One region of the Peribacillus sp. FSL M8-0224 genome, then DNA from elsewhere that is predicted to be linked to it. Evidence: riboswitches for the same ligand, from Rfam matches in the RefSeq annotation. Region 1 holds a riboswitch; each other region holds the start of a gene.
The links. Region 1 has a riboswitch for lysine ahead of dapA (4-hydroxy-tetrahydrodipicolinate synthase). Riboswitches for the same ligand answer to the same signal wherever they lie in the genome.
Positions count from the first base shown of each region.

Region 2: linked by a shared signal. The riboswitch ahead of MKX49_RS17315 (aspartate kinase) and the one ahead of dapA (4-hydroxy-tetrahydrodipicolinate synthase) in region 1 are both predicted to bind lysine.
Region 3: linked by a shared signal. The riboswitch ahead of MKX49_RS23825 (amino acid permease) and the one ahead of dapA (4-hydroxy-tetrahydrodipicolinate synthase) in region 1 are both predicted to bind lysine.

Region 1 is NZ_JBBOOJ010000001.1:4,400,325-4,410,718, reverse strand. Features, by position in the region: gene pucL (factor-independent urate hydroxylase) at 1-764, shown strand, start outside; gene uraH (hydroxyisourate hydrolase) at 764-1,123, shown strand; gene tpx (thiol peroxidase) at 1,154-1,693, shown strand; gene MKX49_RS21310 (DUF1259 domain-containing protein) at 2,468-2,875, shown strand; gene MKX49_RS21305 (hypothetical protein) at 3,151-3,996, shown strand; gene MKX49_RS21300 (VanW family protein) at 4,039-4,950, shown strand; gene MKX49_RS21295 (VOC family protein) at 5,274-5,693, shown strand; gene MKX49_RS21290 (D-2-hydroxyacid dehydrogenase) at 5,981-6,943, opposite strand; gene dapA (4-hydroxy-tetrahydrodipicolinate synthase) at 7,072-7,968, opposite strand; lysine riboswitch at 8,104-8,282, opposite strand; gene MKX49_RS21280 (spore germination protein) at 8,649-10,124, shown strand; gene MKX49_RS21275 (GerAB/ArcD/ProY family transporter) at 10,146-10,394, shown strand, end outside.
Region 2 is NZ_JBBOOJ010000001.1:3,595,301-3,605,694, reverse strand. Features, by position in the region: gene uvrC (excinuclease ABC subunit UvrC) at 1-1,038, shown strand, start outside; lysine riboswitch at 1,100-1,276, shown strand; gene MKX49_RS17315 (aspartate kinase) at 1,365-2,597, shown strand; gene MKX49_RS17310 (YslB family protein) at 2,661-3,134, opposite strand; gene MKX49_RS17305 (succinate dehydrogenase cytochrome b558 subunit) at 3,518-4,126, shown strand; gene sdhA (succinate dehydrogenase flavoprotein subunit) at 4,197-5,948, shown strand; gene sdhB (succinate dehydrogenase iron-sulfur subunit) at 5,966-6,739, shown strand; gene MKX49_RS17290 (acyl-CoA thioesterase) at 7,004-7,468, shown strand; gene MKX49_RS17285 (helix-turn-helix domain-containing protein) at 7,591-7,815, shown strand; gene MKX49_RS17280 (MarR family winged helix-turn-helix transcriptional regulator) at 8,037-8,480, shown strand; gene racE (glutamate racemase) at 8,491-9,294, shown strand; gene MKX49_RS17270 (GerMN domain-containing protein) at 9,630-10,394, shown strand, end outside.
Region 3 is NZ_JBBOOJ010000001.1:4,883,464-4,893,857, forward strand. Features, by position in the region: gene MKX49_RS23810 (FtsW/RodA/SpoVE family cell cycle protein) at 1-622, opposite strand, end outside; partial or broken gene MKX49_RS23815 (metal ABC transporter permease) at 770-1,315, opposite strand; gene MKX49_RS23820 (LacI family DNA-binding transcriptional regulator) at 1,798-2,760, shown strand; lysine riboswitch at 3,019-3,203, shown strand; gene MKX49_RS23825 (amino acid permease) at 3,300-4,751, shown strand; gene MKX49_RS23830 (glycoside hydrolase family 13 protein) at 4,801-6,480, opposite strand; gene MKX49_RS23835 (Ger(x)C family spore germination protein) at 6,566-7,648, opposite strand; gene MKX49_RS23840 (GerAB/ArcD/ProY family transporter) at 7,645-8,745, opposite strand; gene MKX49_RS23845 (spore germination protein) at 8,770-10,278, opposite strand.

The DNA.
Region 1 (10,394 bases):
CGGATTCCATGAAAAATATCATTCATCGCCAGGCGGCTAATTATCAAGGAAATACGGCTGAAGGATTTTTAAAGTTCATATGTGAAGTTTTCCTTGATAAGTATAGCCACATAGATGCAGTGGAACTGACAGCAACTGAAGTTCCCTTCGATCATGTACTCGTTCCAAAAGGGGAAGGACATGAAAATAGTGATGTTGTCTATCGATGTTCCAGAAATGAAAGGGCTACCACTACAATCGAAGTCAAAAGGACACCTACCGGAAGCAAAATCGTTAAGCATTCAAGTGGAATAGTTGATGTCCATTTAATCAAGGTTAAAGGAAGCTCTTTTTATGGATTTATTCAAGATGAATACACCACACTGCCAGAAGCTCAGGATCGTCCACTATTTATCTACTTGGATTTCGATTGGGAATATAGCCGCTGGGAGGATGGCACTGGAGCGGATCCAGAAAAATATGTAGCAGCAGAACAAATTTGTGATATTGCAAACACAGTGTTCCATGAACTGAATAACCGTTCGATTCAGCAGCTCATTTATCATATTGGTATTAGGATTCTGGAACGTTTCCCTCAGCTGGCTAATGTTCAATTTAAAACCAATAACCGTACCTGGGAAACCGTTGTGGAAACCATTCCGAATTCAGAAGGAAGTGTTTATCAGGAACCACGTCCTCCGTTTGGCTTCCAAGGCTTTGTCGTTACACAAGAAGACGTTAAACAAAAAAAGGCAGCTGATTCAACAGTAGGGGCTTCCCGATAATGGACAGTAAGCTGACCACACATGTTTTGGACCTGTCTAAAGGTCTGCCGGCAAAAGGGATGAAGATAGAACTTTGGGCCATAGCAGAACAGGGAGACCATTCTTTCATAAAAGAGGTCTGTACAAACAAAGATGGGCGAGTGGATGATCCGCTTCTTCAAGGGGATGATCTCAAACCAGGTGAGTATGAGCTTGTCTTTTATGTTGGGGAATATTTCAATGATGGAGCGAATGATCCCAATATAAGGCCATTTTTAAATAAGGTCCCACTTCGTTTTGGAATAAGAAGTAATGAAGAACATTATCATGTTCCTCTGCTTGTTGCTCCGGGAGGATATAGCACCTATCGAGGAAGCTAGTAAATCAGTAAGAGAGTTGGAGGGTTCAATTTGGCACATGAACGTACTGGTGCAGTGACTTTAGGCGGTAATCCAGTGACCTTGATTGGTCCCGAACTAAGAGTAGGGGATAAGGCACCTGACTTCGCACTATTAACAAATGACCGCCGTAAAGCACATTTAACAGACTATAAAAATAAGACATGCATCATCACGACTGTTCCTTCGCTTGATACTGGTGTATGTGATTTACAAACAAGGGTCTTAAATGAAGAAGCAAGCAAAATGGGTGATGATGTAGCGGTGTTGGCTATCAGCGCAGACCTTCCCTTTGCTCAAGCAAGATGGTGTAATGAAAGTAATGTCGAAGCTATAACCATTCTCTCCGACCATTTTGATTTGTCATTTGGTACTGCATATGGAACGTATATGAAAGAACAACGATTGGAATGCAGGGCAGTATTTGTAATCAATCAAGAAGGAACCATTGAGTATGTGGAATATGTACCGGAAGTCACGGATCACGCAGATTATGAATCCGCATTGCAGGTAGCGAAGGAAGTAATAAATAAAGCTGGTGCAGCTAAATAAACATTTTCCCTTACGAAGGAAAGTAAAAGTACATTCTATTATCCGCAAGACCGTCCGATTTACAAAAAGCTGGACGGTCTTTTGGTGATACTGAATTAAATTAGTAGTTTTCCAGTGACTTATCCAGGTCTCTTTCTAATGTAAAATATAATTACTAAAATTAAACATTAATTACTTTTATTTGAAGGAAAATCATGCTATAATGAAAGTCCAATAGCTTTAAATAAGATAGAAGCGCTTCCTTATCAGAGGAAGCGCCCTTTTTATGTTTTCACTTACTAATTAACATAACAATGCTAGAAACACCTGAAATAGAAATAAGTATACATGTAAACTCCTGAAATCCGTCATCTCTGCCCCTTCCACTTCAATTTCTTGATGATAAACAGCCCCTGCAATGATATTTTCTACATCACCTAATGGTAAAATCTATCGAGGGCCCTTTTTAAAACAACTTTTCTGGGTCATATCCATTCCCACTTAAGAATGTTCAGTGGTTTAATACAATAAAAGTTAAAAGTACTTGCCTTCTATTATTTCTTGTTGAAGGTGAGTCCTTTTCATTGTTCCATTTCAATTTATCAATGTAAGCATCTGTAATATCATAATACTCTACAAAAATCCCTTCAGAACAAAATCTGAAGGTTTTTTATGTTCATATAACCTAGATTATTAGAAGTTGAGGATTTTAAACTAATATCCTCGTCAACAGATGAATATAATAATCGTGAATTTTAGCATGTGGAAAATTTTTTTTTTGAAAGGGGATTTTTCATGAGTTCGGAAAAACGAAGAAGATTATGTCAGGAATATGCAAGAATTTTAGGCGGAGACGGAATGATTACTCCAGAAGGAGTATGCTTGGTGCAAAAGTTTCGTAATATTAAATTCACAATACTTGATCGCAGAACGCAATCTCCACTAGTCAATCCGCAATTTTTTACGTTTGAAAATGTTGATAGTAGGGGGAATGCATTAAATTTAGGGGAAACAGTTCTTTTACAAGAAGAAGTTAACCCGTTATTAACTGAACTTAGAAAAAGGGACCTTTTAGTTACTTCTATTCATAATCACTGGTTATTTGAAGAACCTCGGGCAATGTATATGCACTTTGAATCGATTGAACCACCTCTAGATTTTGCTAAAAAAGTTAGAGATGCATTTAGAGTATTAAAAGTGTAGTCAGACTATACGAGGCAAGCCTTACATCAGTGAGATTATCAATCCCACTGATGTTTTTTTTTGTATATCATGTCTTTTATTTTCCCCTGGAGCAGGCCGCATGGCATCTTGTGTAGTTTCTAAATTACCGGATTAGGGATATCAAAAGTACATATTGGACCATTAACACTAGCATGTCTGAACCTTTTTAGCTTAATTTGAAGAATTTCCAAATTTTCAAAGGTATTCAATTTAGTTTGTCCTGAAATAATAAGAAAAAATGCAGGAGAGGCCAAATGAAAAACAATAAATTAATTATCGCTATTTTTATATTTGTCTTAATGGTCGATCACTCGGTCTATGCCATGGAATGGGAAGATGAAGAAGGACCTATAAGTTTTAAAATTGAGATGTTACCTTGGGAGATTGTAAATAACATTATTCCTGATAAAACAAATTTCACCATAATCGATATTGAAACTGGTTTATCATTTAAGGTACAACGAAGGGCAGGTAGCCATCATGCCGATGTACAGCCATTAACCAAAGAAGATACTCAAATCATGAAGAAAATTTATAATAATAAATGGAGTTGGAATAGAAGAGCCATTATTGTATTAATCAATAATCAAATGATTGCTGCATCCATGCACGGAATGCCACATGGTGCTGGTGCTCTTCCAAATGGTTTTTCAGGTCATTTTTGCGTTCATTTCTCTGGAAGTATTACGCATAGGTTGAAAAACGAAGATCTTTCTCATAAATTAATGGTATTGAAGGCGGCTGGTAAGCTTGATGATTATATACAAACGGTAAATCCTTACGAACTTATACGTATTTTTACCATTGCCATTAATCAAGGAAATCAGGAATTATTAGCAATGACCTTATCAAATCCGAGTCACCCTAACCGTGTCAATAAACTTGTTAAAGATATTACATACTTTGGAGTGGTTGACCCTTTAAGACAACCGCCTGAACAGCTAAATGGTCTATTTCTCGTGGATGTACCCGTTCAAGTAGCTATTTATAAGAAGAAAGAAGGCAAAGAAATAAAGGTTATGCATTTTATGATCCGCAAGGAGAGTTTGCCTGATCGTTGGTTTATTGATCAAGATGCAATTTATGAAGACTTGAAGTGAAATTGTGAATGTTCAAGGAAACCAACCCAGGAGGTGCATTAAATGAGATTAACATGGATTGCGGGACTTTTGCTATTCGTTCAACCAGTGAATATTTCTGAAAGCTTATTGGTAACCCACCAAGGACAAACGATTGCCAGTGTCAACCATGCTGATATTACAATGCCCTTCCTGGATGTTCCTATGGTGGACGTGGATAAATACAATCAATTTGTCGAAAAAATAGACCGGCAAGTTTACCAAAAACCTGTAAATGCCACAATGGACAAGCAAGGTAATATTCTACCTGGGCGGGTAGGTTACAAGCTATACCATCGAGCCTTTAAAGAGCAATTTCATTCCTTTTTGTACAGTAGTAGATCATACAAACTAGAAGTACCTTTGCTTGCTATTCATCCAAAGGTTGACAGCGAAATACTTGCGGAAATTCGTGAAAAAAAGATAGGTGAATATAGAACCTATTTTAATGTGAACAATAAAAATCGTTCAAATAATATCTCACTTGCTGCAGAAGCCATTAATAATTATGTCGTGTTTCCAGGAGAGGTCTTTTCTTTTAACCAAGCTGTTGGCAAGAGGTCAGTAGAAAAAGGATATTTGCTCGCTCGGGTTATCGTTAAAGGAGAGTTTTCTGAAGGGATTGGCGGAGGGATTTGCCAGGTTTCATCAACATTGTTTAATGCTATCGACAATGCAGGGTTGCAAACGATTCAACGCTATTCCCATACAAGGAGCGTTCCGTATGTTCCATCCGGCCGCGATGCAACAGTAAGCTGGTATGGGCCTGATTTTAGTTTTAAAAACAAGTACAATCAACCGATCCTGATCCGGGCTACGATCCAAGGAGGAATGGTGAGTATCATGGTTTACTCTTCAGATATGATTAATTATAAAATACGAAAGATTCCTGATGCTTCAAAGCAGATATCCAAAGAACAAATTATTCGTTCGTAAAAGTACACGTATACGAATGGGGGCACCTTTGGCAAATTTGATGTATATATAGAAGAAACGCGTAAAAACAGCCTTTGCTTATTGGAGCAAGGGCTTGTTTGGGACATTTTCTTGAAAAAGAGAAGGGTTTATTCGTAGGTAAATCGAAGTTAATCAAAGGAATAAATGTTCAAGCCACTTTTGATAAAATATTCACTTACACTGACATACTGTTGTCAGCATAGACGTTTACAATAGCTATCGGAACTGCAACTAGGAAATCACCCGGTGACCCTAAATATTGAAGTATAGTTACTTACTCAACATTGAGGAGGAAATCGATTATGAGCGAAACAAAGACATTAAGAGGACTCACCACCGTCAGTTTTTGGGCCGACGATCTAGTGGCGGCAAAGAAGTGGTACGCAGAGCTGCTGGGTACCGACCCATACTTCGAACGGCCGGGATATGCCGAGTTTCGCCTCGGGGACTACCAGCACGAGCTGGGCCTAATCGATAGCCGCTACGCGCCCGGTGGTTCGTCGACCGGAGCGGCCGGGGGTGCCGTCGTGTACTGGCACGTCGACGATGTGACAGCAACTTTCGAGAAGCTGCTGTCTATGGGAGCGAAAGAACACGAGGCACCCACAGTTCGCGGTCAGGGGTTCATTACTGCATCCGTGGTTGATCCCTTTGGGAATATCCTAGGCATTATGTACAATCAGCACTATTTGGATGTTCTGGATTCGAACAGAAAAGCGTGATCCGCGCTGACGGCATTCAAAGCATGTCCAGTTTGCATTACTCGCATCTAGTTCGTATATACAATTTATAGAATCGTTTACTGATCGGAGCTGTCATTAAGGCAGCTTTTTCTTATGGAACTATACATAAGGAGATAATAAATGGATGGTACAATTGCGTTATCTCCATCGAAAAAAGTATCTATTGTGAGGGGATTTTTGATTTGTAAGAGGAATATAGAGCTAAATAAATGTAAGCCGCATTCCTTCGATGAAAAATGCGGCTGTTTCAAAAATTATTTAAGGGTTTAATACCCTCGATTCCGATCTACCATTCCACTTAATGGTTGTTCACTTGAAAATCGCCTTAAATTTTCTATGAAAAAGTTGCTCACTTCGTTAATCGTACTGGGCCCTGACAGGTGGGAAGTGACAAACACATTGGGCATGGACCAGAAGGCATGTTCTTTTGGCAACGGTTCTGTCTCAAATACATCAAGGACTGCTCCCTGAAGATGTCCTTCCCGCATGACAGATAGTAAAGCCCCTTCATCTATCAATGCGCCGCGGCCAACGTTGATAAGGTAAGCGTTGGGTTTCATCGCTAAAAGTAGGTCCTGGTTAATGATATGATAAGTGGAATCCGTTAAAGGAAGCGTCAGGACCAAATAATCCAGGTCTTTTACAAATTCACCCCATTGATCTGGAGTAAAGTGGAGATCCACGAGTGTTGCTTGTTTTCCACTAAAGCTTAACCCATGTACATTCATATCAAATGCTCGGGCTTTACGAACAAGTTCAGCGCCAATCGATCCAAGTCCAGCGATCCCGATTGTTTTCCCTTTTAGGGTTTCAGAAATGAAAGGATCCCACCTTCGCTCCAATTGCGATTGTTTCATCCGAGGACCGTCTTTCACTATGTCCAAGAGAAACAAAAATACATATTCAGAGATGTAAGCACCAAATTGGTCAATAATTCGAGTTATTGTAATGTTTTGAGGTATCGAATTGTCTGCTATCAAATCATTGACCCCTGCTCCCATTGATTGAAACCAGCGAACAGATGCGGCTATTGGTTTACATAGTAATTGTGTAGGAAAATTCCACCCCAAGATAACTTCAGTGCCTGGTAAATATTTTTCTGCTTCCTCCAAAGTTTTCGCTGTCTTCACCGATATGAACCCACTATTGCGGATACGATCAGCATAAGCATCGACCTCTGTCTGAATAGGACTAAATACAAGAATGTTTGGTTTGTGTGTACCCCCCATTGGCTCTCTCCTTATTGATTCTTTAAATATAGTGTAAATTCTTCCACCTGAGTCGTACATGGATAAAAAAACAGTGCATTACTTTCGAGTATGCACTGCTTTTTAAAATTTCTCCAGAATCATTCGTTTTATTTATTTAACAAAATGGCTTCTGCGTTACTAGGCTGCAGAGCTGTTTGCAGTGTTCTTTTTTCTTCATCGTTTAAAGGGACCAATGGTAAGCGGACACCTCCAACATTTAATCCCCGCATATTTAATGCTGATTTTACTGGTGCCGGGCTTGGTGCAGCAAATAATGCTTTCATGATTGGAAGAAGTGTACGATGTGCAGCGGCAGCACCATGGACATCACCATTTTTAAAGCTATTGATCATTTCTTGCATTTCATTGCCAATTATGTGTGAAGAAACCGAAACGATGCCTGCTCCACCGATGGCTAAAACCGGTAATGTTAACCCATCATCGCCGCTGTATAAAGTAAAATCACTAGTTGTTTTGCTTATGATTTGTGCCATGGCATCCAAGTCACCACTTGCTTCTTTTACTGCCACGATATTGGTGATTTTTGAGAGGCTGACAATCGTCTCCACTGACATGTTTACAACACTTCGACCTGGAATGTTATAAAGCATTACCGGTAATGAAGTGGAATGGGCAATAGCGCTAAAGTGCTGAAATAATCCTTCTTGAGACGGCTTGTTATAGTATGGGGTAACGAGCATGATTCCGTCGACTCCTGCTGCCTCCGCTTGCCTTGTCAAGCTGATGGAAGCTCTCGTGTTATTTGAGCCGGTTCCAGCTATGACTGGAACTCTTCCATCAACAACTTCTACAACAAATTTGAATAAATCCACTTTCTCTTCTTGAGTTAATGTAGGGGACTCTCCAGTTGTACCGGCTATTACTAATCCATCAGAACCATTAGCAATTAAATAGTTTACTAAAGTTCTCGTAGCATTAAAATCAACCTCTTCATTATGATTGAACGGGGTAACCATTGCGGTTAAAACTTGGCCAAAATTCATAACTTCACACCCTTTTGTATAATTTTTTAAAAATATTCAGAGGTGGTTAGGGCCATTCAGGAGTAAACGCAAAAAAGCAACAACGAGGATTCGCTGCTGCATTAGAAACAATATTTACCAAGAAAATGTTTCCGCGCATAAGATAGCCCTCCATATAGTTTCCTATATGACAGTCCTGTATTTATTCAATAGCAGAACCAGCTTCAAGAACATGAGATTCTTTCCGCTTCGGCAAATTCCCCTTTCCACAATAGTCATAGGATCTCATTCTCCTCAAAATGTGTACTAATGGTCTTTGCTCCTCTATCCTCACTTCAAAAGATTCCGAAGTAAGAAAATATTTAATTGATTGTAATATAACAGGGAATCCATTCTGTTGCAAGCCTAATTATGAAGTTTTTTAAGAATGCTAGAAATCTATGGAAATGGCTAGAGTATTGGGGTGGATTCATCTTTATTCGTTATAAGTTGAATAAATATTTAATGGACGAGGGTTCTAAACGAGGGAGTAGTAGAAAATACAACTCCCCTTTTATGATTCTTTTTTATTTATTCGATTAAAACTCAAATTACAGTTGGCCACTAATTTTAATCGGTAATTTCAACTAAGTATTCGTGCGTATAAAAACCTTCAATTCGTAAATAATATCCATATCTTACAATCAAAGGAGTGAAGTCTATTGAAAAGATATTCATTCTTTAAAAAGCAAGAAATTCATAAATCTACAGACTTCACTGATGTACTCAAACATCTGCAAAAGTCCAAGGACTTCACAAGCTTTACACTCGATTTTGAAAATGAAATATACTGTGTATCTTTTTTCGATACATTAATTGATAAAGATATAATGCATAGGGACCTCCTTCCTTTTTTACATACAAATTCTTCAACTCTGGAAGAGCTTGTACACAACTTGCCAATAGAGGGGCTTGTTTTTACAAAAAATCCTGCTGAACTACAAAGTCAGCTGTTAATGGGTTATATAGCCATTACATTAAATAATCAATCTGATCAAGCAGTTTTAGTTAAAGCAGCAAATAACACTTCGAGGCAAGTTACACTGCCAGAGGTAGAGTTCAGTGTTGTCGGTCCGAAAGAGGCACTGGTCGAATCACTTGATACGAATATATATTTAATCCGAAAACGGCTTCCAATTGCAGAACTTGCTGTTGAAGAAATTATTGTTGGGAAGTTATCCAAAACAAGAGTAGCTGTGATTCATATAGAAGGAATTGCAAATAGCGAGAATGTAGAAACCGTCATACAGCGCATATCTGATTTAAGGGTTAACCAAATAATTGATAGCTCCTATATTTCCCAAATGATTGAAGATAATAAAAATTCTCCTTTTCCTCAATTTATCGATACGGAACGACCTGATCGATTGGCTGCAGTACTTGGAGAAGGCAAAGTAGTGATCTTGGTGGATGGAGCTCCACATGGCTTACTTGGGCCCTCTACATTCTTTGAGTACTTTGCGGCATTCGAAGATTATTTTCTCAACTGGACAATTGCCTCATTCTTTAGGCTTATTCGTTTTTTTGCTGTATTGTTTTCCATCTTAATGACCCCCATATATGTCGCAATTCTCACCTATCATTATGAGTTGATCCCAAAGGATTTAGTCAGTACGCTTGTGATTTCTCGTAGCGGAATTCCATTTCCACCGATTTTAGAAGCATTAATCTTGGAATTAGCCATCGAACTTCTCAGGGAGGCAGGAGCTAGACTGCCGACTAAAGTAGGTCAAACAATAGGTATCGTAGGTGGTATTGTTATTGGGACGGCATCTGTTGAAGCAGGGCTGACGAGTAATGTATTGTTAATTCTTGTTGCATTGTCGGCTCTTGGTTCTTTTACTACACCTGTTTATCAAATGGGTAATACCATTCGCTTAATTCGATTTCCTCTCCTACTCATGGCTTACTTTTTAGGATTATTGGGTATAGCTATCAGTTTTTGTTTTTTGCTTGTGCATTTACTGAGGGTAACTTCCTTAGGGAGGCCATTTCTTGAACCATTATATCCGCCAAGGATTTATGATATGCGGGATGCCTTGATTCGTTTACCATTTTTTCTTCAGGCTAAACGTCCAATTGAGGTTCAGACGGAAGACACCGTTCGGTTAGAACCCAAGGAAGATACTAAAGACTAAGTGAGAGTGGAGGTTTCTTACATGAACGATAAAAGTGATCAAATCTCGCCTTTTCTAGTCTTCTTTTTAATCGTTAAAATTCAGGTAGGTGTAGGGGTCCTGGGATTTCAAAGGATAATCATTAAATCTGCTGGCCATGATGCTTGGATGGCGGTCATTATAAGTGGTGTAGTCTTTTCATTGGGTATTTGGGGTATGTACAACCTATTAAATCGGCACGATATGGACTTAATAGGCATACAGAAACGACTTTTTGGAAAGTGGCTTGGC
Region 2 (10,394 bases), 810 kb from region 1:
GATGTATTTGGCTTTGCCTATGATAAAGGCTGGATGTGCGTTCAGGTATTTTTTGTCCGGCAGGGTAAATTGATAGAAAGGGATGTTTCGCTTTTTCCGGTCTACGATGAACCGGAACAGGAACTTCTTACATTCCTCGGTCAGTTTTACGAGATTACGAACCACTTTAAACCAAAGGAAATCTTGCTGCCAGAATCTGTGGATGCCGAAATGGCCGAAGGGCTGCTTGGTGTCAAAACGATTCACCCGAAACGGGGAGCGAAAAAAGACATGCTTAAATTGGCGAATAAAAATGCCTCCATCGCCCTTCAGGAAAAATTCTCTTTGATTGAAAGGGATGAAGAAAGAACGATCAATGCGGTGGAAAACCTCGGGAAACAACTGGGTATCTACACCCCGCATCGAATTGAAGCTTTTGATAACTCCAATATCCAGGGAAGTGACCCCGTTTCCGCTTTAGTCGTGTTCATTGATGGGAAGCCGGAAAAAAGAGAGTACCGCAAATATAAGATCAAGACGGTCCAGGGACCTGATGATTATGAATCGATGCGTGAAGTGGTCAGAAGAAGATATTCACGAGTATTGAAAGAAGGGCTGCCGCTTCCGGACTTGATCATCATTGATGGCGGAAAGGGACATGTCGAAGCGGTAAGGGATATTCTGGAAAATGAATTAGGCTTGGATATTCCACTTTCAGGCCTCATTAAGGATGAAAAGCATAGAACCTCGCAATTGATGATCGGAAATCCGCTTGAACTTGTACCTCTTGATTCAAGGAGCCAGGAATTTTACCTATTGCAAAGAATTCAGGATGAAGTGCATCGGTTCGCGATTACGTTTCATCGCCAGCTACGCGGGAAAAATGCGGTTCACTCCCAGCTTGATGATATTCCAGGAGTCGGGGAAAAGCGAAGGAAGCAATTATTAAGGCATTTTGGATCATTGAAGAAAATCAAAGAGGCGACGGCCGAGGAAATCATGGAAGCTGGCATGCCAAAAGGGGTAGCCGAGGGAATCGTTAGAAAATTACAAGAATAATCTTGCTACCGATAAATCTCTATGCTATGATTAAAAGGAATTTTTAACTAGACAACTTAAAAGTGCTGATAGAGGTGCGGAATTCAAGAGTAAAAACCTGGAGAAGTATGAGCTTCCATGAAAGGTTTTGAAAGGGGACGCCGCCGAAGGAAGACAAGACTCATACCTTGTCCTCCTGGTCCGACATTTAAGAAATGGCGGATTGTCAGGGTTTATACCCTGGAGAGCTATCTCACTGTGTTTACAGTATTAGATATGTGACCACAGCAATGAGATATTTCTCATTGCTTTTTTTATTGCCTAAAAAGTAGAGAGGGTGCATGAGGATGGCATTAATCGTTCAAAAATTCGGCGGAACATCCGTCGGTAGCGTAGAAAAAATCAAAAATGTTGCCAATCGGGTAATCGAGGAAGCGGAGAATGGAAATGAGGTTGTCGTCGTTGTTTCAGCTATGGGGAAAACAACGGACCAATTGGTTTCCATGGCGCGTGATATTTCCGGATCCCCGAGCAAGAGGGAAATGGATATGCTATTGACGACTGGGGAACAAGTAACGATTTCCCTGTTAACGATGGCATTGATTGAAGAAGGACATGAAGCCATTTCGTATACTGGCTGGCAGGCTGGCATGCAAACGGAATCCGTTCATGGGAATGCCCGGATTTTAAACATCGATGCCACGAGGATCCAAGCTCAGCTTCAGGAGAAGAAAATAGTGGTGGTAGCCGGTTTCCAGGGTAACGATGCAAATGGGGAAATCACTACCTTAGGGCGAGGAGGATCCGATACGACGGCGGTTGCCATCGCTGCAGCGCTGAATGCGGATAGATGCGATATTTATACGGATGTAACGGGTGTTTTCACAACGGACCCACGCTACATAAAAGGCGCGCGAAAACTCCAATCCATTTCTTACGATGAAATGCTGGAACTTGCCAACCTGGGGGCGGGTGTCCTTCACCCAAGGGCTGTCGAATATGCAAAAAATTATCAAATTCCGCTTGAAGTCCGTTCAAGCATGGAGAAAGAATCAGGTACGATCATAGAGGAGGAAGCAACTATGGAAGAAAACTTAATTGTACGCGGCATTGCTTTTGAAGACAGTATTACGAGGGTCACAATATATGGTTTGCCCCAATCACTTGGTGCATTATCCACAATCTTCACGACGCTTGCGAAAAACCGGATCAATGTGGACATCATCATTCAAAGCATGACTGCCGAGGATACGACGAATCTATCTTTTTCCACAAAAAGTGAAGATACGGAAGCGGCCTTGATCGTGCTGGAAAATAATAAAGAACAATTGGGGTTCGACCGAGTCGAAACGGAGAGCGGGTTGGCCAAAGTGTCCATCGTCGGTTCTGGTATGGTATCCAATCCGGGAGTGGCTGCCGAAATGTTTGAAGTGATGGCCAATACAGGCATCCAGGTGAAAATGGTCAGCACATCGGAAATTAAAGTTTCGACCGTCGTCAATGAAAAGGAAATGGTGAAGGCGGTTGAATCCCTTCATGAAGCATTTAAACTTGGTCAGCATGCAAATGTGCTAGCTTAAGTGTCAGGAGTCCAATAAAAAACAGACTTCCGGTAAAAAGGGTAAGTCTGTTTTCAGGGCTCATTAGATTGGATCTCTGGGATCCCATTGGATGGTGAATATCACTTTTTTTGCGCGGCGTTTGATTTCTTCCGTTGATTCGCTGAGGAATTTTTTTTGCAGTGTAAACTGCTCGGCAAGGAAACCGGCTTCAAGTTGGAAGTGACAATCCGGGTGTAAATCCAAACGGCGGCTGATTATTTCACCTGTCAGGGATAATTCCATCTCGTGTTTCGTATATTTCAAGATTTCCAGATTGCCCCATCCAGCGTTTTGGAAGAATTCAATCACTTCCTGATCGCCATTCAATGGGAATTTTCTTGCTAATTGTTTACCTGCCCAATAGAGGATTTGATTAGAGTCTTTTCCGAGAATATCGTTCAATAGAACTTCTCTGATTAATTCGTATCCGAAAGCTGGAACTTGGAATTCTTCAGTTGTTTGAATTTCTTCAGTTTGAATCTCTTCTTCTATCGCAGCAGCAATATTTTTTTTCATAATTTATCGCCTCTTTCTGTAAATCTATTATAAACGTATTTCTTTTGCAAATTATACTGTTTTTTATTTATTTAAATCACAATTGGAAAAAAATGAGAAATTATACCGGGATATTAATAGTTAAATTAGAAATTTCTTCAAAATATCATCTTGACAAACAAAAAATAGCCAATATAATCCAATAAAATCTATTCTGAAAAAGAGATTTCTTGTATCCGTTTTCTTGACGCACATAGAAGTCAGGAGTAAAATGGACATGTCACATAATTGTAAAGGAAGTATAGAGGAGTTTTTTGACTCTATACTGTATTTTCACGCGGAGATAAAAGGTAGCCACCAGTTTATCTTTGCATGATTTTTCACAAATTAAGGGGGGGCACTTAGTGGCAAAAAATCGTGAGTTTGGGAATCGCAGGCTTCATTCACTTCTAGGAGTAATTCCAATTGGTCTATTCCTAATTTTTCATTTATCGGTAAACTTTATGGCAACAAAAGGAGAAGAAACTTTTAATGGGGCAGTTCATTTAATTGAGTATACGCCCGTGAAGATTTTGGTAGAATGGGTCGTCATCTATCTACCGCTCATTTTCCATGCTGTGTACGGAATTTATATTGCCTTTACAGCAAAAAACAATTTAGGCAGATTTAGTTTCTTCCGTAACTGGATGTTCATGCTGCAACGCCTAACTGGAATCATAACGTTGATTTTCCTTGTTTGGCATATATGGGCAACTAGAATTCAAGCAGCTATGGGTGCTGAAGTTAACTTTGACATGATGGCAGAGATTTTCTCTAGTCCATTCATGATTGTGTTCTATATTGTTGGTATTATCTCGGCAATCTTCCACTTTGCTAATGGATTATGGTCATTTGCTGTGAGCTGGGGTCTTACAGTTTCACCAAGATCGCAAAGAATCATGACTTACTTTACATTGATCGTTTTCGTTCTTCTTTCTTATATCGGAATCAGCGCAATTTTCGCATTCGTATAAGAAGATAGAGTTCATTTATAAGAATTAGGAAAAACATAGCTTGGCTAATGGAAATAAGGGAGTGACAGAATTGGGTAAAGGTAAAATAGTTATCGTTGGTGGAGGTCTAGCTGGATTAATGGCTACGATCAAAGCAGCAGAGCTGGGACAACAGGTTGATTTATTTTCTTTAGTGCCTGTTAAACGCTCTCACTCAGTTTGTGCCCAAGGCGGAATCAACGGGGCAGTAAATACAAAAGGTGAAGGGGATTCTCCATATATCCACTTCGACGATACAGTTTATGGCGGAGATTTCTTGGCTAACCAACCGCCGGTTAAAGCGATGTGCGAAGCAGCACCATCGATCATTCATATGTTTGACCGTATGGGTGTTATGTTCAACCGTACTCCGGAAGGTCTTCTTGATTTCCGTCGTTTCGGTGGTACTCAACATAGCCGTACAGCATTCGCTGGTGCAACAACTGGTCAGCAATTACTTTACGCATTGGACGAGCAGGTTCGCCGTTATGAAGTTGAAGGCCTTGTAACGAAATATGAAGGCTGGGAATTCCTTGGAGCTGTTATCGATGATGAGCAAACAGCACGCGGTATCGTAGCACAAAACCTGACTTCAATGGAAATCAAATCATTCCCTGGAGACGCAGTCATCATGGCGAGCGGCGGCCCTGGAATCATTTTCGGTAAATCAACGAACTCAATGATCAATACAGGCTCAGCAGCTTCCATCGTTTATCAGCAAGGTGTTAATTATGCTAATGGTGAGTTCATTCAAATTCACCCGACAGCAATCCCTGGCGATGACAAACTTCGTCTAATGAGTGAATCCGCTCGTGGTGAAGGTGGACGTATCTGGACATATAAAGACGGGAAACCTTGGTATTTCCTTGAAGAAAAATACCCTGCTTATGGTAATCTAGTACCTCGTGATATCGCGACTCGTGAAATCTTCGACGTATGTATGAACATGAAGCTTGGCATTAATGGTGAAAACATGGTTTACCTGGATCTATCACATAAAGATCCTAAATTACTTGATATTAAACTTGGCGGAATCATTGAAATCTACGAGAAATTCATGGGTGAAGATCCTCGTAAAGTTCCAATGAAAATTTTCCCTGCCGTTCACTATTCTATGGGCGGACTTTGGGTTGATTATGACCAAATGACTAACATCAAAGGTTTATTCGCTGCAGGTGAGTGCGATTATTCACAACATGGCGGTAACCGTCTTGGTGCCAACTCACTTCTTTCCGCAATCTATGGTGGTTCAGTCGCTGGACCGAACGCCGTTAAATATATTGAAGGCCTTGCTAAAACTTCAGAATCCATTCCTTCTTCATTGTATGAAGGGTACGAAAAACAAGAACAAGAGAAATGGAATGAAGTCATGTCTCTTGATGGTAACGAAAATGCGTACGTCCTTCACAAAGAACTTGGTGAGTGGATGACACAGCATGTTACTGTAGTTCGTTACAATGACAAGCTGAAAGAAACGGATAACAAGATTCTTGAGCTGATGGAACGTTACAAGAAAATTAACATCAATGACACGGCTAAATGGAGTAACCAAGGAGCTGCATTCACTAGACAGCTGCAAAACATGATGCAATTGGCTCGTGTAATCACAATTGGTGCATTAAACCGTGACGAAAGCCGCGGAGCGCATTACAAACCTGATTTCCCAGAACGTAATGATGAGGAATTCATGAAAACTACTATGGCAACATTCAAAGGCTTGGATCAAGCACCTGAATTCCATTATGAAGACATAGATGTATCACTGATCGCACCGCGTAAACGTGACTACACTACGAAACACTAAAGAGGGGGAGCAAAAAAATGGTTGAAACTAAATCTGAGACTAAAACAGTCCGTTTTATAATCACTCGTCAAGATACACCGGATTCAGCTCCTTATGATGAGGAATTCGAATTAGCGTACCGTCCGAATATGAACGTAATTTCCGCCCTAATGGAAATTCGTCGTAATCCAGTAACGGTACAAGGCAAGCACACTACAGCAATCGCATGGGACATGAACTGTCTTGAAGAGGTATGTGGTGCTTGTTCAATGGTTATCAATGGTAAACCAAGACAATCATGTACAGCTCTTATCGATCAATTGGAGCAGCCGGTTCGTCTAGCACCAATGCGTACATTCCCTGTTGTTCGTGACCTGCAAGTCGATCGCAGCCGTATGTTCGACTCATTGAAAAAGGTAAAAGCATGGATTCCAATCGATGGAACGTACAACCTTGGACCAGGACCGCGTATGCCAGAAAAGAAACGTCAATGGGCTTACGAGTTATCTAAATGTATGACTTGCGGTGTATGTTTGGAAGCTTGTCCGAACGTAAACAGCAATTCAGACTTCATGGGGCCACAACCATTATCACAAGTTCGTTTATTCAACGCACATCCAACTGGTGCAATGAACAAAGCTGAACGTTTAAATACGATCATGGGTGATGGAGGACTTGCAAACTGCGGTAACTCACAAAACTGCGTGCAGTCTTGCCCTAAAGGCATTCCATTAACGACTTCGATTGCTGCGTTGAACCGTGATACTACGATCCAACAATTCCGTAACTTCTTCGGCAGTGATGAAGTTTAATCATGAACATGAAAGAACCTGTATCTTATGATATGGGTTCTTTTTTTCATTGTTTTACATACACAGACTTGGTTGGGAATCGAGAGAATCATAAACGATTGATAACTGGGGTTGAAGTGTAAATCCGGCACCAGGCCAACTGTGAAGGATTTGTGAAGTGAGCTTGATAATTCACCCTGCTTTCAATAGAAAATCCTTTTCATTATCGTTGTTTTCTTATAAAATGAGTGAATAGTCATTCAATTCAGAAAGGGTGTGCACAAGTTGGGCAAAATATCATATATCGATAATATTACGGAGTGGATCAATGATTTTTCTTTTAAACATGAGATTAAGATCCGCTTTTCGGAAACTGATATGTTTGGGCACTTGAATAACACGATTCCTTTTACTTATTTTGAGGAAGCTCGGATTGAGTATTTCAACAGTATGGGGTTCATGAAGGATTGGACCTCGGCTGAATGCGGTGAGATGCCGGTTGTTGCCAATTTACAGTGTGATTACCTTAAGCAGATGTTTTTCAATGATCAATTGACAATCCATGTGAAAGCTGACCATATCGGGAATTCTTCAGTGGACCTACACTATATGGGGACTAAACAAGATGGTTCCATTTGTTTAACGGGCAGGGGGACGATTGTACAAGTGTCCAAGGCCACTGGGAAGCCGGTACCTTGGACGGAAGACATGAAGCGTTCTATGCTGTATACTGTGCTGGAACATTCCTAAAAATATTTCCATTTAGACAAGTAAAAGAGTCACTCCATTGCCCCAGCCGACATACTATATCTTGACTAAATAGACACCCACTCCGGGTTTTATGCTGGTGAAGGCAAGGAGGGTAACATTACTTGAAGGAGAACGAATTCACTCATAAGCCATTACTCACCAAAAGAGAAAAAGAAGTATTTGAGTTACTAGTACAAGACAAAACAACAAAAGAAATCGCAGGTGAATTGTTTATTAGCGAAAAAACAGTTCGAAACCATATTTCGAATGCGATGCAGAAGCTTGGAGTTAAAGGACGTTCGCAGGCAGTCATAGAACTCCTTCGTATGGGAGAACTTAAGCTTTAATGTGTTAACTCTTAATACGTAAGCCTTATAAATAATTTCTCTCCCGTTCATTGGCAGCATATAAGGAAGGGCAAAACAATTTGGTTGTTTTGACTTCTTTGGATGCTGCTTATTTTTATGGCGGGGTTTCATTATGATTCCAGTCAATCAATCTTGAAAATCATTTCACTTTCATCCAAAATGGTAGTATGATAAGTTTCATGAAGTGGGGAGCTGTGTTTATGGATGAAGAGAAGCAGGCGGCATATGTAGCCGATATCGAGAAGGAATTGCGCTATGTATCGTCATGGCTTAAGCAAAGGGGAAGAGAAATTCTCCATGATTATAAAATTACCATTCCTCAATTCGTGGCTTTGCAATGGCTTTTTGAATCAGGGGACATGACGATTGGCGAATTGTCCACGAAGATGTTTCTCGCTTTCAGTACAACGACGGACCTGATTGACCGCATGGAGAAACATCAGCTTGTCCAGCGTGTCAGGGATGAAAAGGATCGGCGTGTGGTTCGAATTCACCTTCTTGAAGAAGGCGAACGGATAATCGAAGAAGTGATTAATAAACGGAGGCAGTACTTGAGTGGCGTGTTAGTCAATTTTAACGAATCTGACATCATGTCCCTCAAAGGGATTCTAGTAAAACTACATCAAGAAATGAAAGAAAAATGAGGCGAGTTTTTTGAAACAACCGATAGGCATCATTGATTCAGGAGTAGGCGGCTTGACAGTAGCTAAAGAAGTCATGCGTCAGCTTCCAAATGAAAATATAATTTACTTAGGTGATACAGCAAGATGCCCATATGGGCCGAGGACAAAAAAAGATGTCCAAACCTTCACATGGCAAATGACGAGATTTTTGATGAAGAAGGATATAAAAATGCTGATCATCGCTTGCAATACAGCAACTGCAGCTGTATTGGATGAAATCAGGGCTATACTCCCGATTCCTGTGTTGGGTGTCATACACCCAGGGGCAAGGGCGGCATTGAAAGTTTCTGATTCCTTGCATATTGGAGTTATCGGTACGGAAGGCACGGTAAAAAGCAAAGCTTATGACGATGCACTTGCTTCCATCAATTCCGATGTGAAAGTAGATAGTTTAGCATGCCCGAAATTTGTCCCGATCGTAGAAAGCGGGGAGTTTCAAGGGGGGATCGTCAATCGGGTCGTGGCACAAACCTTGAATCCGTTGAAGAAAACGAAGATCGATACACTGATCCTTGGCTGTACCCATTATCCACTGCTGGGGCCTGTAATCTCTTCTTATATGGGGGATGAAGTACAAGTCATTTCCTCTGGCGAAGAGACGGCCCGGGAGGCAAGTGTCATTTTGGATTACTATAAATTAATCAATAAAAGCAAGCTCCGTCCAGTTCATCGCTTTTATACAACCGGTTCAAGAGATATGTTTGGTTCCATCGCATCGAGCTGGCTCGGTATTCATGCCAATACCATCGAAACAATTAAAATCGATCACTTATAAGACTTCCATTAGGAAGTTTCAGACTGTAGACATACTCGATGAAAATGGAGTTTGTCTGCAGTTTTTTTTGCTTGTACATTTGGCCGTTGATTGGAGCGTGAGGCACTCGTTTTCCCCGCAGGTGGATGAAATGACCCTATCCATCATTCCGATTATACTTGGGGATGGGAGTCGATTGTTCCATTGAGGAAGTCTCCCCAAATCCTAATGAAGCTAAAAAAGATGCATCAGTACAGGCAAATTGCCCAGCTCCATTATCGGAGGGAAAAATAATTGGTCTATTTTCCCCTAGGGCTCGTATAAATAGGAGTACAAACTGTCCTAGGAGTGATTTTATGTCCAATAAATCAAAAGTAACAATGGCTGTGACCATTCTGGCATCTTCTTTTTGGCTTTCAGGCTGCGGATTATTTGGCGGTGAAGAGAAAAAGGAAATTGATCCCCCGAAGGATGTTTCATTAGTCGAGGATGAATCTTCATTAAAAGAAACAGAAACGAATGGTGAGGAAAAGCCAGCGACTGAGGGAGAAGAAGGCGCTGTGGAATCGAAAACGGTGAAGACGGAGTTATATTTAATTGATAAAAGCGGGTATGTGGTTCCACAGACATTGGAACTTCCTAAATCGGAAGCTGTCGCTAAACAAGCCCTTGATTATCTTGTCAATAACGGACCAGTTACGGATAAACTTCCGAATGGGTTCAGGGCCGTCATTCCTGCCGATACCCAAATAAGCGTGAACATTAAAGACGGGGTGGCTGTGGCGGACTTTTCGCCGGAATTCAAAAACTATCAGAAAGAGGATGAACTTAAAATCCTTCAAGCCATCACATGGACCCTGACACAATTCGACTCGGTCGATAAAATCCAAATGAGAATCAATGGGGAAGATATTTCCGAAATGCCGGTCAATGGTACACCGATAGATGAAAATATCTCAAGGTCGTCAGGAATCAATATCGATACGAGTGACGTAGTCGACATTTCCAATACCAAAGCACTGACCGTTTATTATGTAGGCGGTGATGAGGAGTACACTTATTATGTTCCGGTGACGCGCAGGATCAGCGAAACGGTGTCTGATAATGTAACAGCAGTCATT
Region 3 (10,394 bases), 480 kb from region 1:
CCGTGGACGCGACGACAATTCCTCCCGAAACGATCGGCAGCAGGATCTTCCATGTTACCCCTGATATGAAAATCATTCCGAGCATGATTGACATGATGACAAGCGAGGTGCCCAAATCCGGCTGTTGCATGATTAACAATAAAGGGGCACCGGTCACAAGACCGATTTTAATAAGCAGCCAGATATCCGTTTGAATCGTTTTCAGCGTGTTTTTGAGATGATGGTTCGATATGACATTCGCTAAAGCCAGGATCAGGAAAACCTTCATGAATTCCGATGGCTGAATCGAACCGATTCCCGGAATGATGAACCAACTTTTCGCACCATTCCGGACAGGAACGATGCTTTCCGGCATAATGATCAGCAAAAAAAGTAAAAATAATCCGAAGCCATAAGCGTACCAAGAGATTTTTTTCAACTGGTCCGAATCCAGTGTGATGAACCCTAATACGATTCCAATCCCCACTATATACCAAAAAATTTGTTTTATTAAGAAGTTTTCAGCGTACTGTCCAGTCGTTTGGGCACTATAGATTGCCAGGCAACTTCCAACGCATAATAACAGCAATATTGTGACCAAAGAAAAATCTATTCGAGATGAAAATTTATTTTGTTCTTCCATACTAAACTCTCCCTTAAAAAGGCTCCTGCGATACATCTATAAATACACTTATTCATTATACTTTAAACAAATAAAATCACAACTATATCGAAGAATAGTTTACAGGCCTCATGGAGTTATTTCCATGAAGCCTGCAGGCATGGAGAGCTATGCATGTGATTCCTTTGATTTTCTCCGTTTCAGCAATAGGCTGACCAATCCATTGCCCGGGGAGAAGAGAAAGGCCAATCCGAATAATATGGCGGCCGAACCCACCATGCAACCTGATATCGAGGCATCCAAAATGGTGGCTGAATAGTAGCCGATGACGGAACTTAGCACCCCGACCCCGATACTGACCAATATCATGCGGCTTAAACGGTCTGACAGCAGATAGGCCGTTGCCGCAGGTATGATGAGCATCCCAACTACTAAAATGGAACCTACACTATCAAAAGAAGCAACAGTTGTCAGTGAAATGAGGCTCATCAATAAGTAATGAAAGAACAGTACAGGAATTCCCATCGCGGCAGCAAGTGATGGATCAAATGAAACGAGTTTAAACTGTTTGAAGAAAAGGAAAATCAGTAAGAGGTTCAGGATAAAACAACTGCCGACTATCCAAACAGCTTTTGGTCCAGCCTCGATTCCCGCGATTGTCATCGTGTTCCACGGAGTATAGGATATTTCCCCATAAAGGACATGTTCCAGATTTGTTGCTTATCGATTCCATCAGCAATGACTTTTACACACAGCAAAAACTGTCAGGAAGCTCCACTAGGCAGCTTCCTGACAGTCAGTCATTCCGTATGATGAAATTATATTTATATTGTGGAGTTTTACTGGTGAACATAACTAGGGGAGCTATTTCTGGACGACGTGAAATTCACGAGTAAACGCGGTTTCCACGTATAAAGCCGCGGACTTCTTGACGGGCATTGCCACTCATTTCTCCTGTTTCAAGGAAATGGCCAAGTACGCAAATCCCAATTCGATTCCGCAAAGCACAAACAGGGTGATTAAAGTTTGGAACATCATGATTTCCTCCTCCTCTAAGACTTAGACCAATATTAAAGGATGAAACCAATACCATAACAAGACCTTATTTGAAGAAATCTTCAGCAGTCCCACACTGTTCCCTTGCCCTGAAATGGGTTTCATACTGTACAATATAAAAAAAGAAAAACGGTGATACCATGACAAATATTAAAGAAATAGCTCAATGTGCTGGTGTATCTGTCTCAACAGTGTCTCGTGTATTGAATGATCATCCATATGTAAGCCCCGATAAAAGAAAGAGCGTCTTAGAAGCGATCAATCGTTTGAATTATACGAGAAACATCAACGCCATTCATCTTTCAAAAGGGAAAACCAACCTTATCGGCGTCATCATCCCCTTCAACAATCACCCATATTACGGGGCAATCGTTAACGGAATCACAAAACAGGCAAATGCAATTGGCTGTCATATCGTCATCTTTCAAACAAATTATGACAGGGAGAAAGAGATCCAGGCTTTTAATATGCTGCAAATGAAACAGCTCGATGGCATTATCGTTTGTTCAAGGATTTCGGAAATGAAAATCCTCTTGAATTACCAAAAATACGGACCGATTATTTTATGTGAAGATACCGCCCAGGCTGAATTCTCATCCATCAGCATTGATCATTATGCAGCTTTCTCCTGTGCCCTTGAGTACGTGATTGCTAAAGGATATAAGAAAATCGGATACAGCCTCGGCCGTAAAAAGAGCAGGAACAGTTCCCATCGTACAAAGGCCTTTAACGATATCATGAGTAAACATCAACTGATAAACAATGAAGCATGGCTGTTTGAAGGCAGTTATCACATCAAAGACGGTGAACAATTGTTTCAGGAATGGAATTCGATGATGGATAAACCTGAAGCCATCATCATCACGAATGATGACACGGCGGCGGGCTTCATTCTTACCGCTAGGAAATCGGGTATAAGGATACCGGAAGATTGTGCCATTCTCGGCTTCAATAATGATAGCCTTGGCGAAATGCTAGACATCACGACCATTTCCTTACCGCTGGAATGGATCGGGAAAATGGCAGTGGATCTCTTTGAGAATCCTGAAGAGGTCAAACATGTAAAACTGGACTATGCCCTAATAAAACGGAAAACCGTTTAGTTATCAGGATGTGCTATATTTTAGTATATCGTCACTTGATTCTTCCTTCCTGCCTTCATTCATTAACTAGGAAAAAATAACCACATAAAATAATCATTGCGATATCCCAGAAGTTATTTTATAATTTTGATATAGTAAAGTTTACTCAATTACTAGCAATCTATTAGCGATTGCATGAATTTCATGAGTAAAATCGTCCGACGTCACCTACAAACTGACGCCAACGATTTTAGAAAAATTGAATACTTCCTCATTTACCGATGAGTTAGAGGCTGCAGCTTATAAAAGTAAAACGGACGAGATTCTGGAAAATTAAAGACTCCGTTTGAAAGGATAAGTTGCCGAAGTTAGGGTATATTCCATGTATATTCTTGCTGGCGGTGTAACCGAATAGGAACACCACTGTCACGTTTTTTTAAAAAGCGTGGGGAGCTATCTTCGGAAGGATAAACGGGTTTATTATAAACAGCCGTCGATCTTTTTCGACTGCTGTTTTTTTATTTTTCGTTCCCTTCCAATAAAAAGGAGTGTAACATCAATTGTCAAATTCACAATCACCTTCAAGCCCTACTGAATTGAAAAGGAGCCTGAAAGCGCGTCATTTAATGATGATTTCATTAGGTGGAACGATTGGAACAGGTTTATTTTTAGCAAGTGGCGGTGCCATTCATTCAGCCGGTCCCGGCGGTGCCTTGGTGGCATATGCGGTCATCGGCATCATGGTTTATTACTTAATGACAAGTCTTGCAGAAATGGCGGCGTTCATGCCAGTGGCCGGTTCGTTCCGTGTCTATGCATCCAAATTCGTCGATCCGTCCTTCGGTTTTGCGATTGGTTGGAACTACTGGTATAACTGGGCAATCACCATTGCCGCTGAATTGGCAGCCGTTGTCTTAATTATGAAGTTCTGGTTCCCGGATAGCCCTTCATTTATCTGGAGTGCCATTGCGTTAATCACTATGTTTCTTATCAATTACATGTCAGTTAAAGGTTTCGGGGAAACAGAATTCTGGTTTGCCATGATCAAGGTCGTGACAGTCGTCATTTTCTTGATTACGGGTGTTCTGATCATTCTCGGAATCATGGGTGGGAATGACCCAATCGGTTTTTCCAATTTCACAATGGGCGAAGGTCCCTTTAACGGAGGGTTCTTCACGATTCTAGGCGTATTCATGGCTGCCGGCTTTTCATTCCAAGGAACGGAATTGCTTGGAGTGACCGCTGGTGAAAGTGAAGATCCAGAAAAAAATATCCCAAAAGCGATCAGATCCGTTTTCTGGCGCATCCTCTTGTTCTATATCCTAGCAATTTTCGTTATTGGAATGATCATTCCGTTTACGGATTCACGTTTATTGAGTCAAGATGTTGCCGTAAGTCCATTCACGCTTGTATTTGAACGGGCCGGCCTTGCATTTGCTGCATCCATCATGAACGCGATCATTTTATCATCCGTACTCTCTGCCGGTAACTCTGGCATGTACGCTTCAACCCGTATGCTATGGGACTTGGCATGTGATGGGAAAGCACCGAAATTCCTAGGCAAGTTAGATAAAAGAGGAGTGCCCGTGAATGCACTTATCGTGACTTCTTTAGTTGGCTGCGTTGCATTCTTAGCTTCATTTTTCGGGGATGGCGTCGTTTATATCTGGTTATTGAACGCTTCAGGCATGGCAGGATTCGTCACCTGGGTAGGGATTGCGATTGCCCATTATCGGTTCCGCAAAGCTTACGCCGCTCAAGGCCTTGATATGAATGCTTTACCATTCCGGGCAAAAGGCTTCCCATTCGGACCTATATTCGCACTTGTCCTTTGTATTATCATTATCATCGGACAAGGCTATCAGGCTTTCAGCAGCGATGGGATCGACTGGAATTCAATGTTCGTTTCCTACATTGGCTTGATTCTATTTTTCGTCCTATGGTTCGGCTATAAAATTAAGCATAAAACGAAAATCATTCCGCTTGAGGAATGTGACCTTAAATCAAAATAATACGCAAAGGACCTGTTCTTCCCTAACCGGAGAAGAACAGGTCCTTTTTTCATTTCAAATGATAAACACTGCATTCATATGGTTGCAGGGGTTTGCTGGAGATTCCTTCTTCCTCCTGATCATAATTGCCGATCAGCTTTGTGGCAGAATATGCATGAAGCTCTTCAGGCAAAGTATAAGAGGCCTGCTCTTCTTTAAAGTTGCACAGTACCAACAGCTTTTCTTCCTCAAACGATCTCGTGTAGGCAAATATTCGTTCATCATCCGGCAACAGCAGTTCAAAACGGCCATAAACGACGATATCATGTTCCTTGCGCAGTTGGATAAGCTTTTTATAAAAATAAAAAATGGAATTCGGATCATTGTAAGCCTTTTCTGCATTAATCTCGGGAAAATTGGGATTAACCTTAATCCAAGGGGTCCCTTTCGTGAATCCTGCGTTCCGGGAGTCATTCCACTGAATCGGTGTCCTCGCATTATCCCGGCTGCGGGCGTGGATGGCTGACATCATCCGCTCTTTTGACCAGCCATGAGAATGGACGAGTTCGTCATATGAATTCAATGTTTCGATATCCCGGTATTCATCGATGCTTTCAAATGCAACATTGGTCATTCCCAGCTCTTCCCCTTGATATATATAAGGTGTACCTTGCAGCATATGAAGACAAGCGGCAAGCATCTTTGCGCTTTCAATACGATACTTTCCATCATTACCAAACCTTGAGACAACCCGGGGCTGATCATGGTTGTTCCAGTATAAACTGTTCCAGCCATCCCCCTCCAAACCAGTCTGCCACTTAGAGAGAATTCGCTTTAAATCGGTTAGATTCCATTTTTCGTTACTCCATTTCCCTTCTGGTCCCCTCCCCAAATCCATATGTTCGAATTGAAAGACCATATGTAGCTCACCACGATCTTTACCTGTGAACAATTGCGCTTCCTCCGGTGTGACGCCTGGCATTTCCCCAACCGTAATCACGTCATGTCCAGAAAGTGCCCGTTGATTGATTTCCTGCAGAAACTCATGTATGCGCGGTCCATTCAGGAAAAAGGGGCTTCCATCACCATACTGCTTCTCATGATGAACGGCTCCATCTGAATAGCTTTGATCTTTTGAAAGGAAGTTGATGACATCCATCCGGAAGCCATCGACACCCTTATCCAGCCACCAAGTCATGATGCTGTAAACTTCCTCACGGAGCTTAGGGTTCTCCCAGTTTAAATCCGGTTGTTTCCTGCTGAATAAATGTAAATAATATTCATCGGTTCTTTCATCATATGCCCATGCTGAACCTTTAAAAATCGACTCCCAATTATTTGGCTCTTTCCCATCCCTGCCAGGTTTCCAAATATAGTAATCACGTTTCGGATTGTCTTTTGAGGAACGGGATTCCTCGAACCATGGATGTTCATCTGAAGAATGATTGACCACCAGGTCCATCATGATCTTCATTCCACGTTCATGAACGGCCTTCAACAACCTATCGAAATCGGCCATGGTCCCGAATTCAGTCATGATTGCTTTATAATCACTGATATCGTACCCATTGTCATCATTGGGAGATTGATAAACTGGGGATAGCCATATCACGTTCACACCCAGCTCTTGTAAATAATCTAGCTTCATCAAAATCCCATTTATATCACCAATACCATCGCCATCACTATCCATAAAACTCCTTGGATACACTTGATACACAACTGCCTCTTTCCACCATGCTTTGTCCATGCTTTTCCCCCTTTTTTAGCCGCATTGACACAATCCTTACACCAATACCCTATTATAAAGGGGAAAACTCCAGAATATTCTACTTTTATTCAGCTATTCCCGTTTGAATCATTTCAATATCCAGATCGACCTCGATTGGAATATCGGGATATGCCTCCTCCCAATGTTTTTGATCAAAATTTCTTGTTTTACTTTTAGCATGATCACCGAGTGCAAGCGGATCTATATGGTTCTCCTGAAACATGGTTACCATCTCATTTAATTTTTTGCCAATGACCTGCTCGGCCCTGGCCTCTATTTTATTCAGGTCGACCGCTTTGCCCAAGTCGTAGCCTTGGACCTCTAGCAGACTCGCTTTCATTTTCACTTCAATCCTGACCTTTGGGTCTTGATTGGCATTCGAAATATGATAATGGACACGTGACTCCACGTTATTGATATCGGTAAAGTCATTTTCCTTCCATTTAATTTCATAACTCCCCAGCTTAAAATTTTCACTAAGGACCTTATATAAAAAGCCGTCTTCATAAGGTATATATTTACCAATATAACGATCCGTTTTAAACAAGGCGATCCCCCTTACCCGTATTTGGTCTTCTGTTGTTTCCAATAAGGGCAAGACCGGATCGATCCCTTTACCATGACACGCATATAAATACCTGTGAAGATCTACATCAGGCAAATTAGTCCTTATATTCTGTTCGATCAGCTCCTTCACTTGAACCCCTGGAGTTTTAATCAACTTCGGCTCCATTTTAACTACATCCTCCGCTTTGCCATGAACGACCGCTAAATACAAATCCCTTCCCACCATTGGGTCACGCCTATATGTATCGACATAATCATTCAATCCCTTACTTGCCAATTCTTCACCATATAGAGTGACTGTCAGTCTCCCGCCGACAATCGGGTATGGTGTTTTTGCATTTTCCTGCTGGCGGGCCGCCTTTATATCATGGGAGTCCGCTTCATATACTTCTTTACCCAGATCTGCTTCCTCTCCAGGCTGAGGAACGCTGACAACGACCGTTCCTTTGATTTTCTTGTCTCCGGCATCATCATAACCTACGACTTCAGCAATTAATATATCTTCTAATATTTGCTTTTCCACGCCGCACGCCGTCATCAAAAAGCTTGCTAATGTTATCAAGAGAAGTTTGATTTTCATGATTTATGCCCCCTGAATTTATAGACGATCGACTGCCATATGAATAAGAGAGGAAGATACAAATAAACGATATAAAAACCAATTTGCGAACTGATCGTGTTAAACTTATCGATCCTATAGCGGTTATCCAAAAAAATGCAGGAAACCAAAATGATGATCAGAATGAGAACCAACATCTTTTTTTGTCTAAATCCGAATACTCTTTTCGCTGTCCTGCTTGCGGCCCAAACCCCTAGGCAAACATTCGGCAGCACCATGAACAGCCAAACGGAAATCCCTATGTATTCGAACCTTTCAATGAATGGAAGGTCTACAATTTTCCATAACGTCAAAGTTGCCCAAATTACATCTTTCAGCTGATCTTGATGATAGTAGGCTAATGAAACAAGTATGGATACCACATATATCACCATAGTGAACAACGCCCCTAAGTGGGCCCACTTTTGAGATTTCTCACGATTTTTAATGAGAGGATAATAAATGAGGATTAATTCAAAACCAAGGTAATTCAGAGTCATTTTCTTACAGGCCTTCATGATTTCCAAAAAGGAATGGTCAAGAAAAGGACCCAAATTTTCAAAGTGGGCGTACTTCAAAGGGAAATAATTCAAGAGGAATAATGGCGATCCGATTATAAGGCCGATTATGCAAAAACCGGTAATGACCCTGAAACCTCCCTCCACAAAGTTATACACGAGAATAAGAATGATGGTTATCAGCATCAGGACATTGACACCAGGGAACATCCAAACCTGAATGACTTCTAAATAAGTCCTGATAAGAATGATGGAAATCATGATAAAGTAGAAGATGAATAAAATATTGAAAGCATTCCCCACCCATTTACCAAACAAATCCTTGTGGATGGCAACCAAATCAAGAGTTTGAGGGCCCCTGCCCAAAAGCTTGAAACACATCCAAAGCAGAACATTTATGATCAACCCTGATATTAGGACCGATATCCATGCGTCTTGGCCAGCCTCTTTCGCTATGATCCGTTCAAACCCCAATATCCCTACTCCAATCTGCATGCCGGGCATGAGGAAAAAAACAAAAAATGGAGATATTTGTTTTGTTTCATTTGGTTTGACTTCCATTCCTTCTCACCGCTTTCTACTTCCTTATTCATCGATATCATTACGGGTGTTTCGTTTTTCCGCCTCTTTCCTTATCCTTAGTGGATTTTCCGTCCGCAGAAACTGCGGGCGTTTTTTCTGCTTTGAAAAAGGGAGGCGAATCAGACTATCTTTAAAGTCATGAATTCTTAACGGGTAAAGCGGGTCTAAATAAGGACTGCCAAGCGAAGTCAATTTCAATAAATGACTTAAAATGAATGCACTGCATAAAGCTATTCCAAACAGCCCGTATAACTGGGCAGCAATTAGAAAGGGAAAGCGGATAAGGCGAATCGTATTGCTGATTTGGTAAATCGGCACCGTAAATGAAGCCAAGGCAGCCAAAGCGACAAGCATCAACAAGACGTTACTGACAAATCCCGCTTCCACAGCGGCTGAACCGATGACTATACCGCCAACAATGCCGATGGTGGAGCCAACCTTGGCAGGCAGCCTGACCGCTGCTTCCCTCAGCAATTCGATCGTCCCTTCCAGCACGATCGCTTCCAAGATCGGCGGAAAAGGGATCACTCCCCTGGATGATATTAAGATTGGCAGCAAATCCGTTGGGATCACTTGATAATGATAGGTTAAAACGGCCACATACAGAGGTGATGACAAAACGGAAAACAGCACGGCGAAAAGCCGAATCAAACGGAATGAAGTACCGAGATTCCAAATTTGAAAATAATCTTCAAATGACGAGAAGAATGAAATGATGGTATTGGGACCAACCAATGCATGAGGAGATCCATCCAGCATGATCCCTATTTTCCCTTCCGATAATACACTGGCCAGATGATCAGGCCGCTCCGTATCAATCAATTGCGGGAACATCGAATTCCGATTATCCGTGATCATCTGGCTTACGAACGAAATATCGACGATCGTATCATATTCTATATCTTCTATTCTCTGTATGACCGTCTTGATGATCTGTTGATTTACCACCCCATCTATGTAGAGTACCGCTATCCTTGTTTGCGAGATGCTCCCGACCCTAAATTCCTTGGACTGCAATTCAGGAGTGGGCAATCGGTTACGGATCAGATTCAAATTCGAATCAAGCGATTCAACAAACGCCTCCTTGGATCCAACGACCGTATACTCCGACTCAGGTGTTGAAATTTGCCTTTTCACACTGTGAACACACGGTATGAGCAAACACATTTCATCATCTTGCTTGTATTGAATCATGATCGATCCTTCCAAAACCAATCTTTGAATGTCTTTTAAATCAGCCGTCAATTTCATATCTTCCATCGGAATATCGCCTTTTAGTTGCTTAAGGACCTTCTTTGGTTGATTCGACATGACCGCCAATACTTGTTCGTGGAGCTGTTGTACACTGACCAGTGAATTGAAGTAGGAGATGATATAGCCATCATCATTCGGGAATTGGAAGGTAAGAAAATCATTAGATGCTTTAAACTTTTTAAGGAGTTCCTGAAAATCCTTGGAAGTAACCTGAAAGGATGCTGAATCCGTTTCCCTCTTGTCCTTAAAAAACCTCACCTTCCCACCCCCAATACAAAGTTTTTCGTTCATTCGATTATTGTAACCACCCTATTTAAAGTTAGTCATGTTCCACGGATATCTTTAAAATAGGAAAAGACCTATCCGGAATCCAC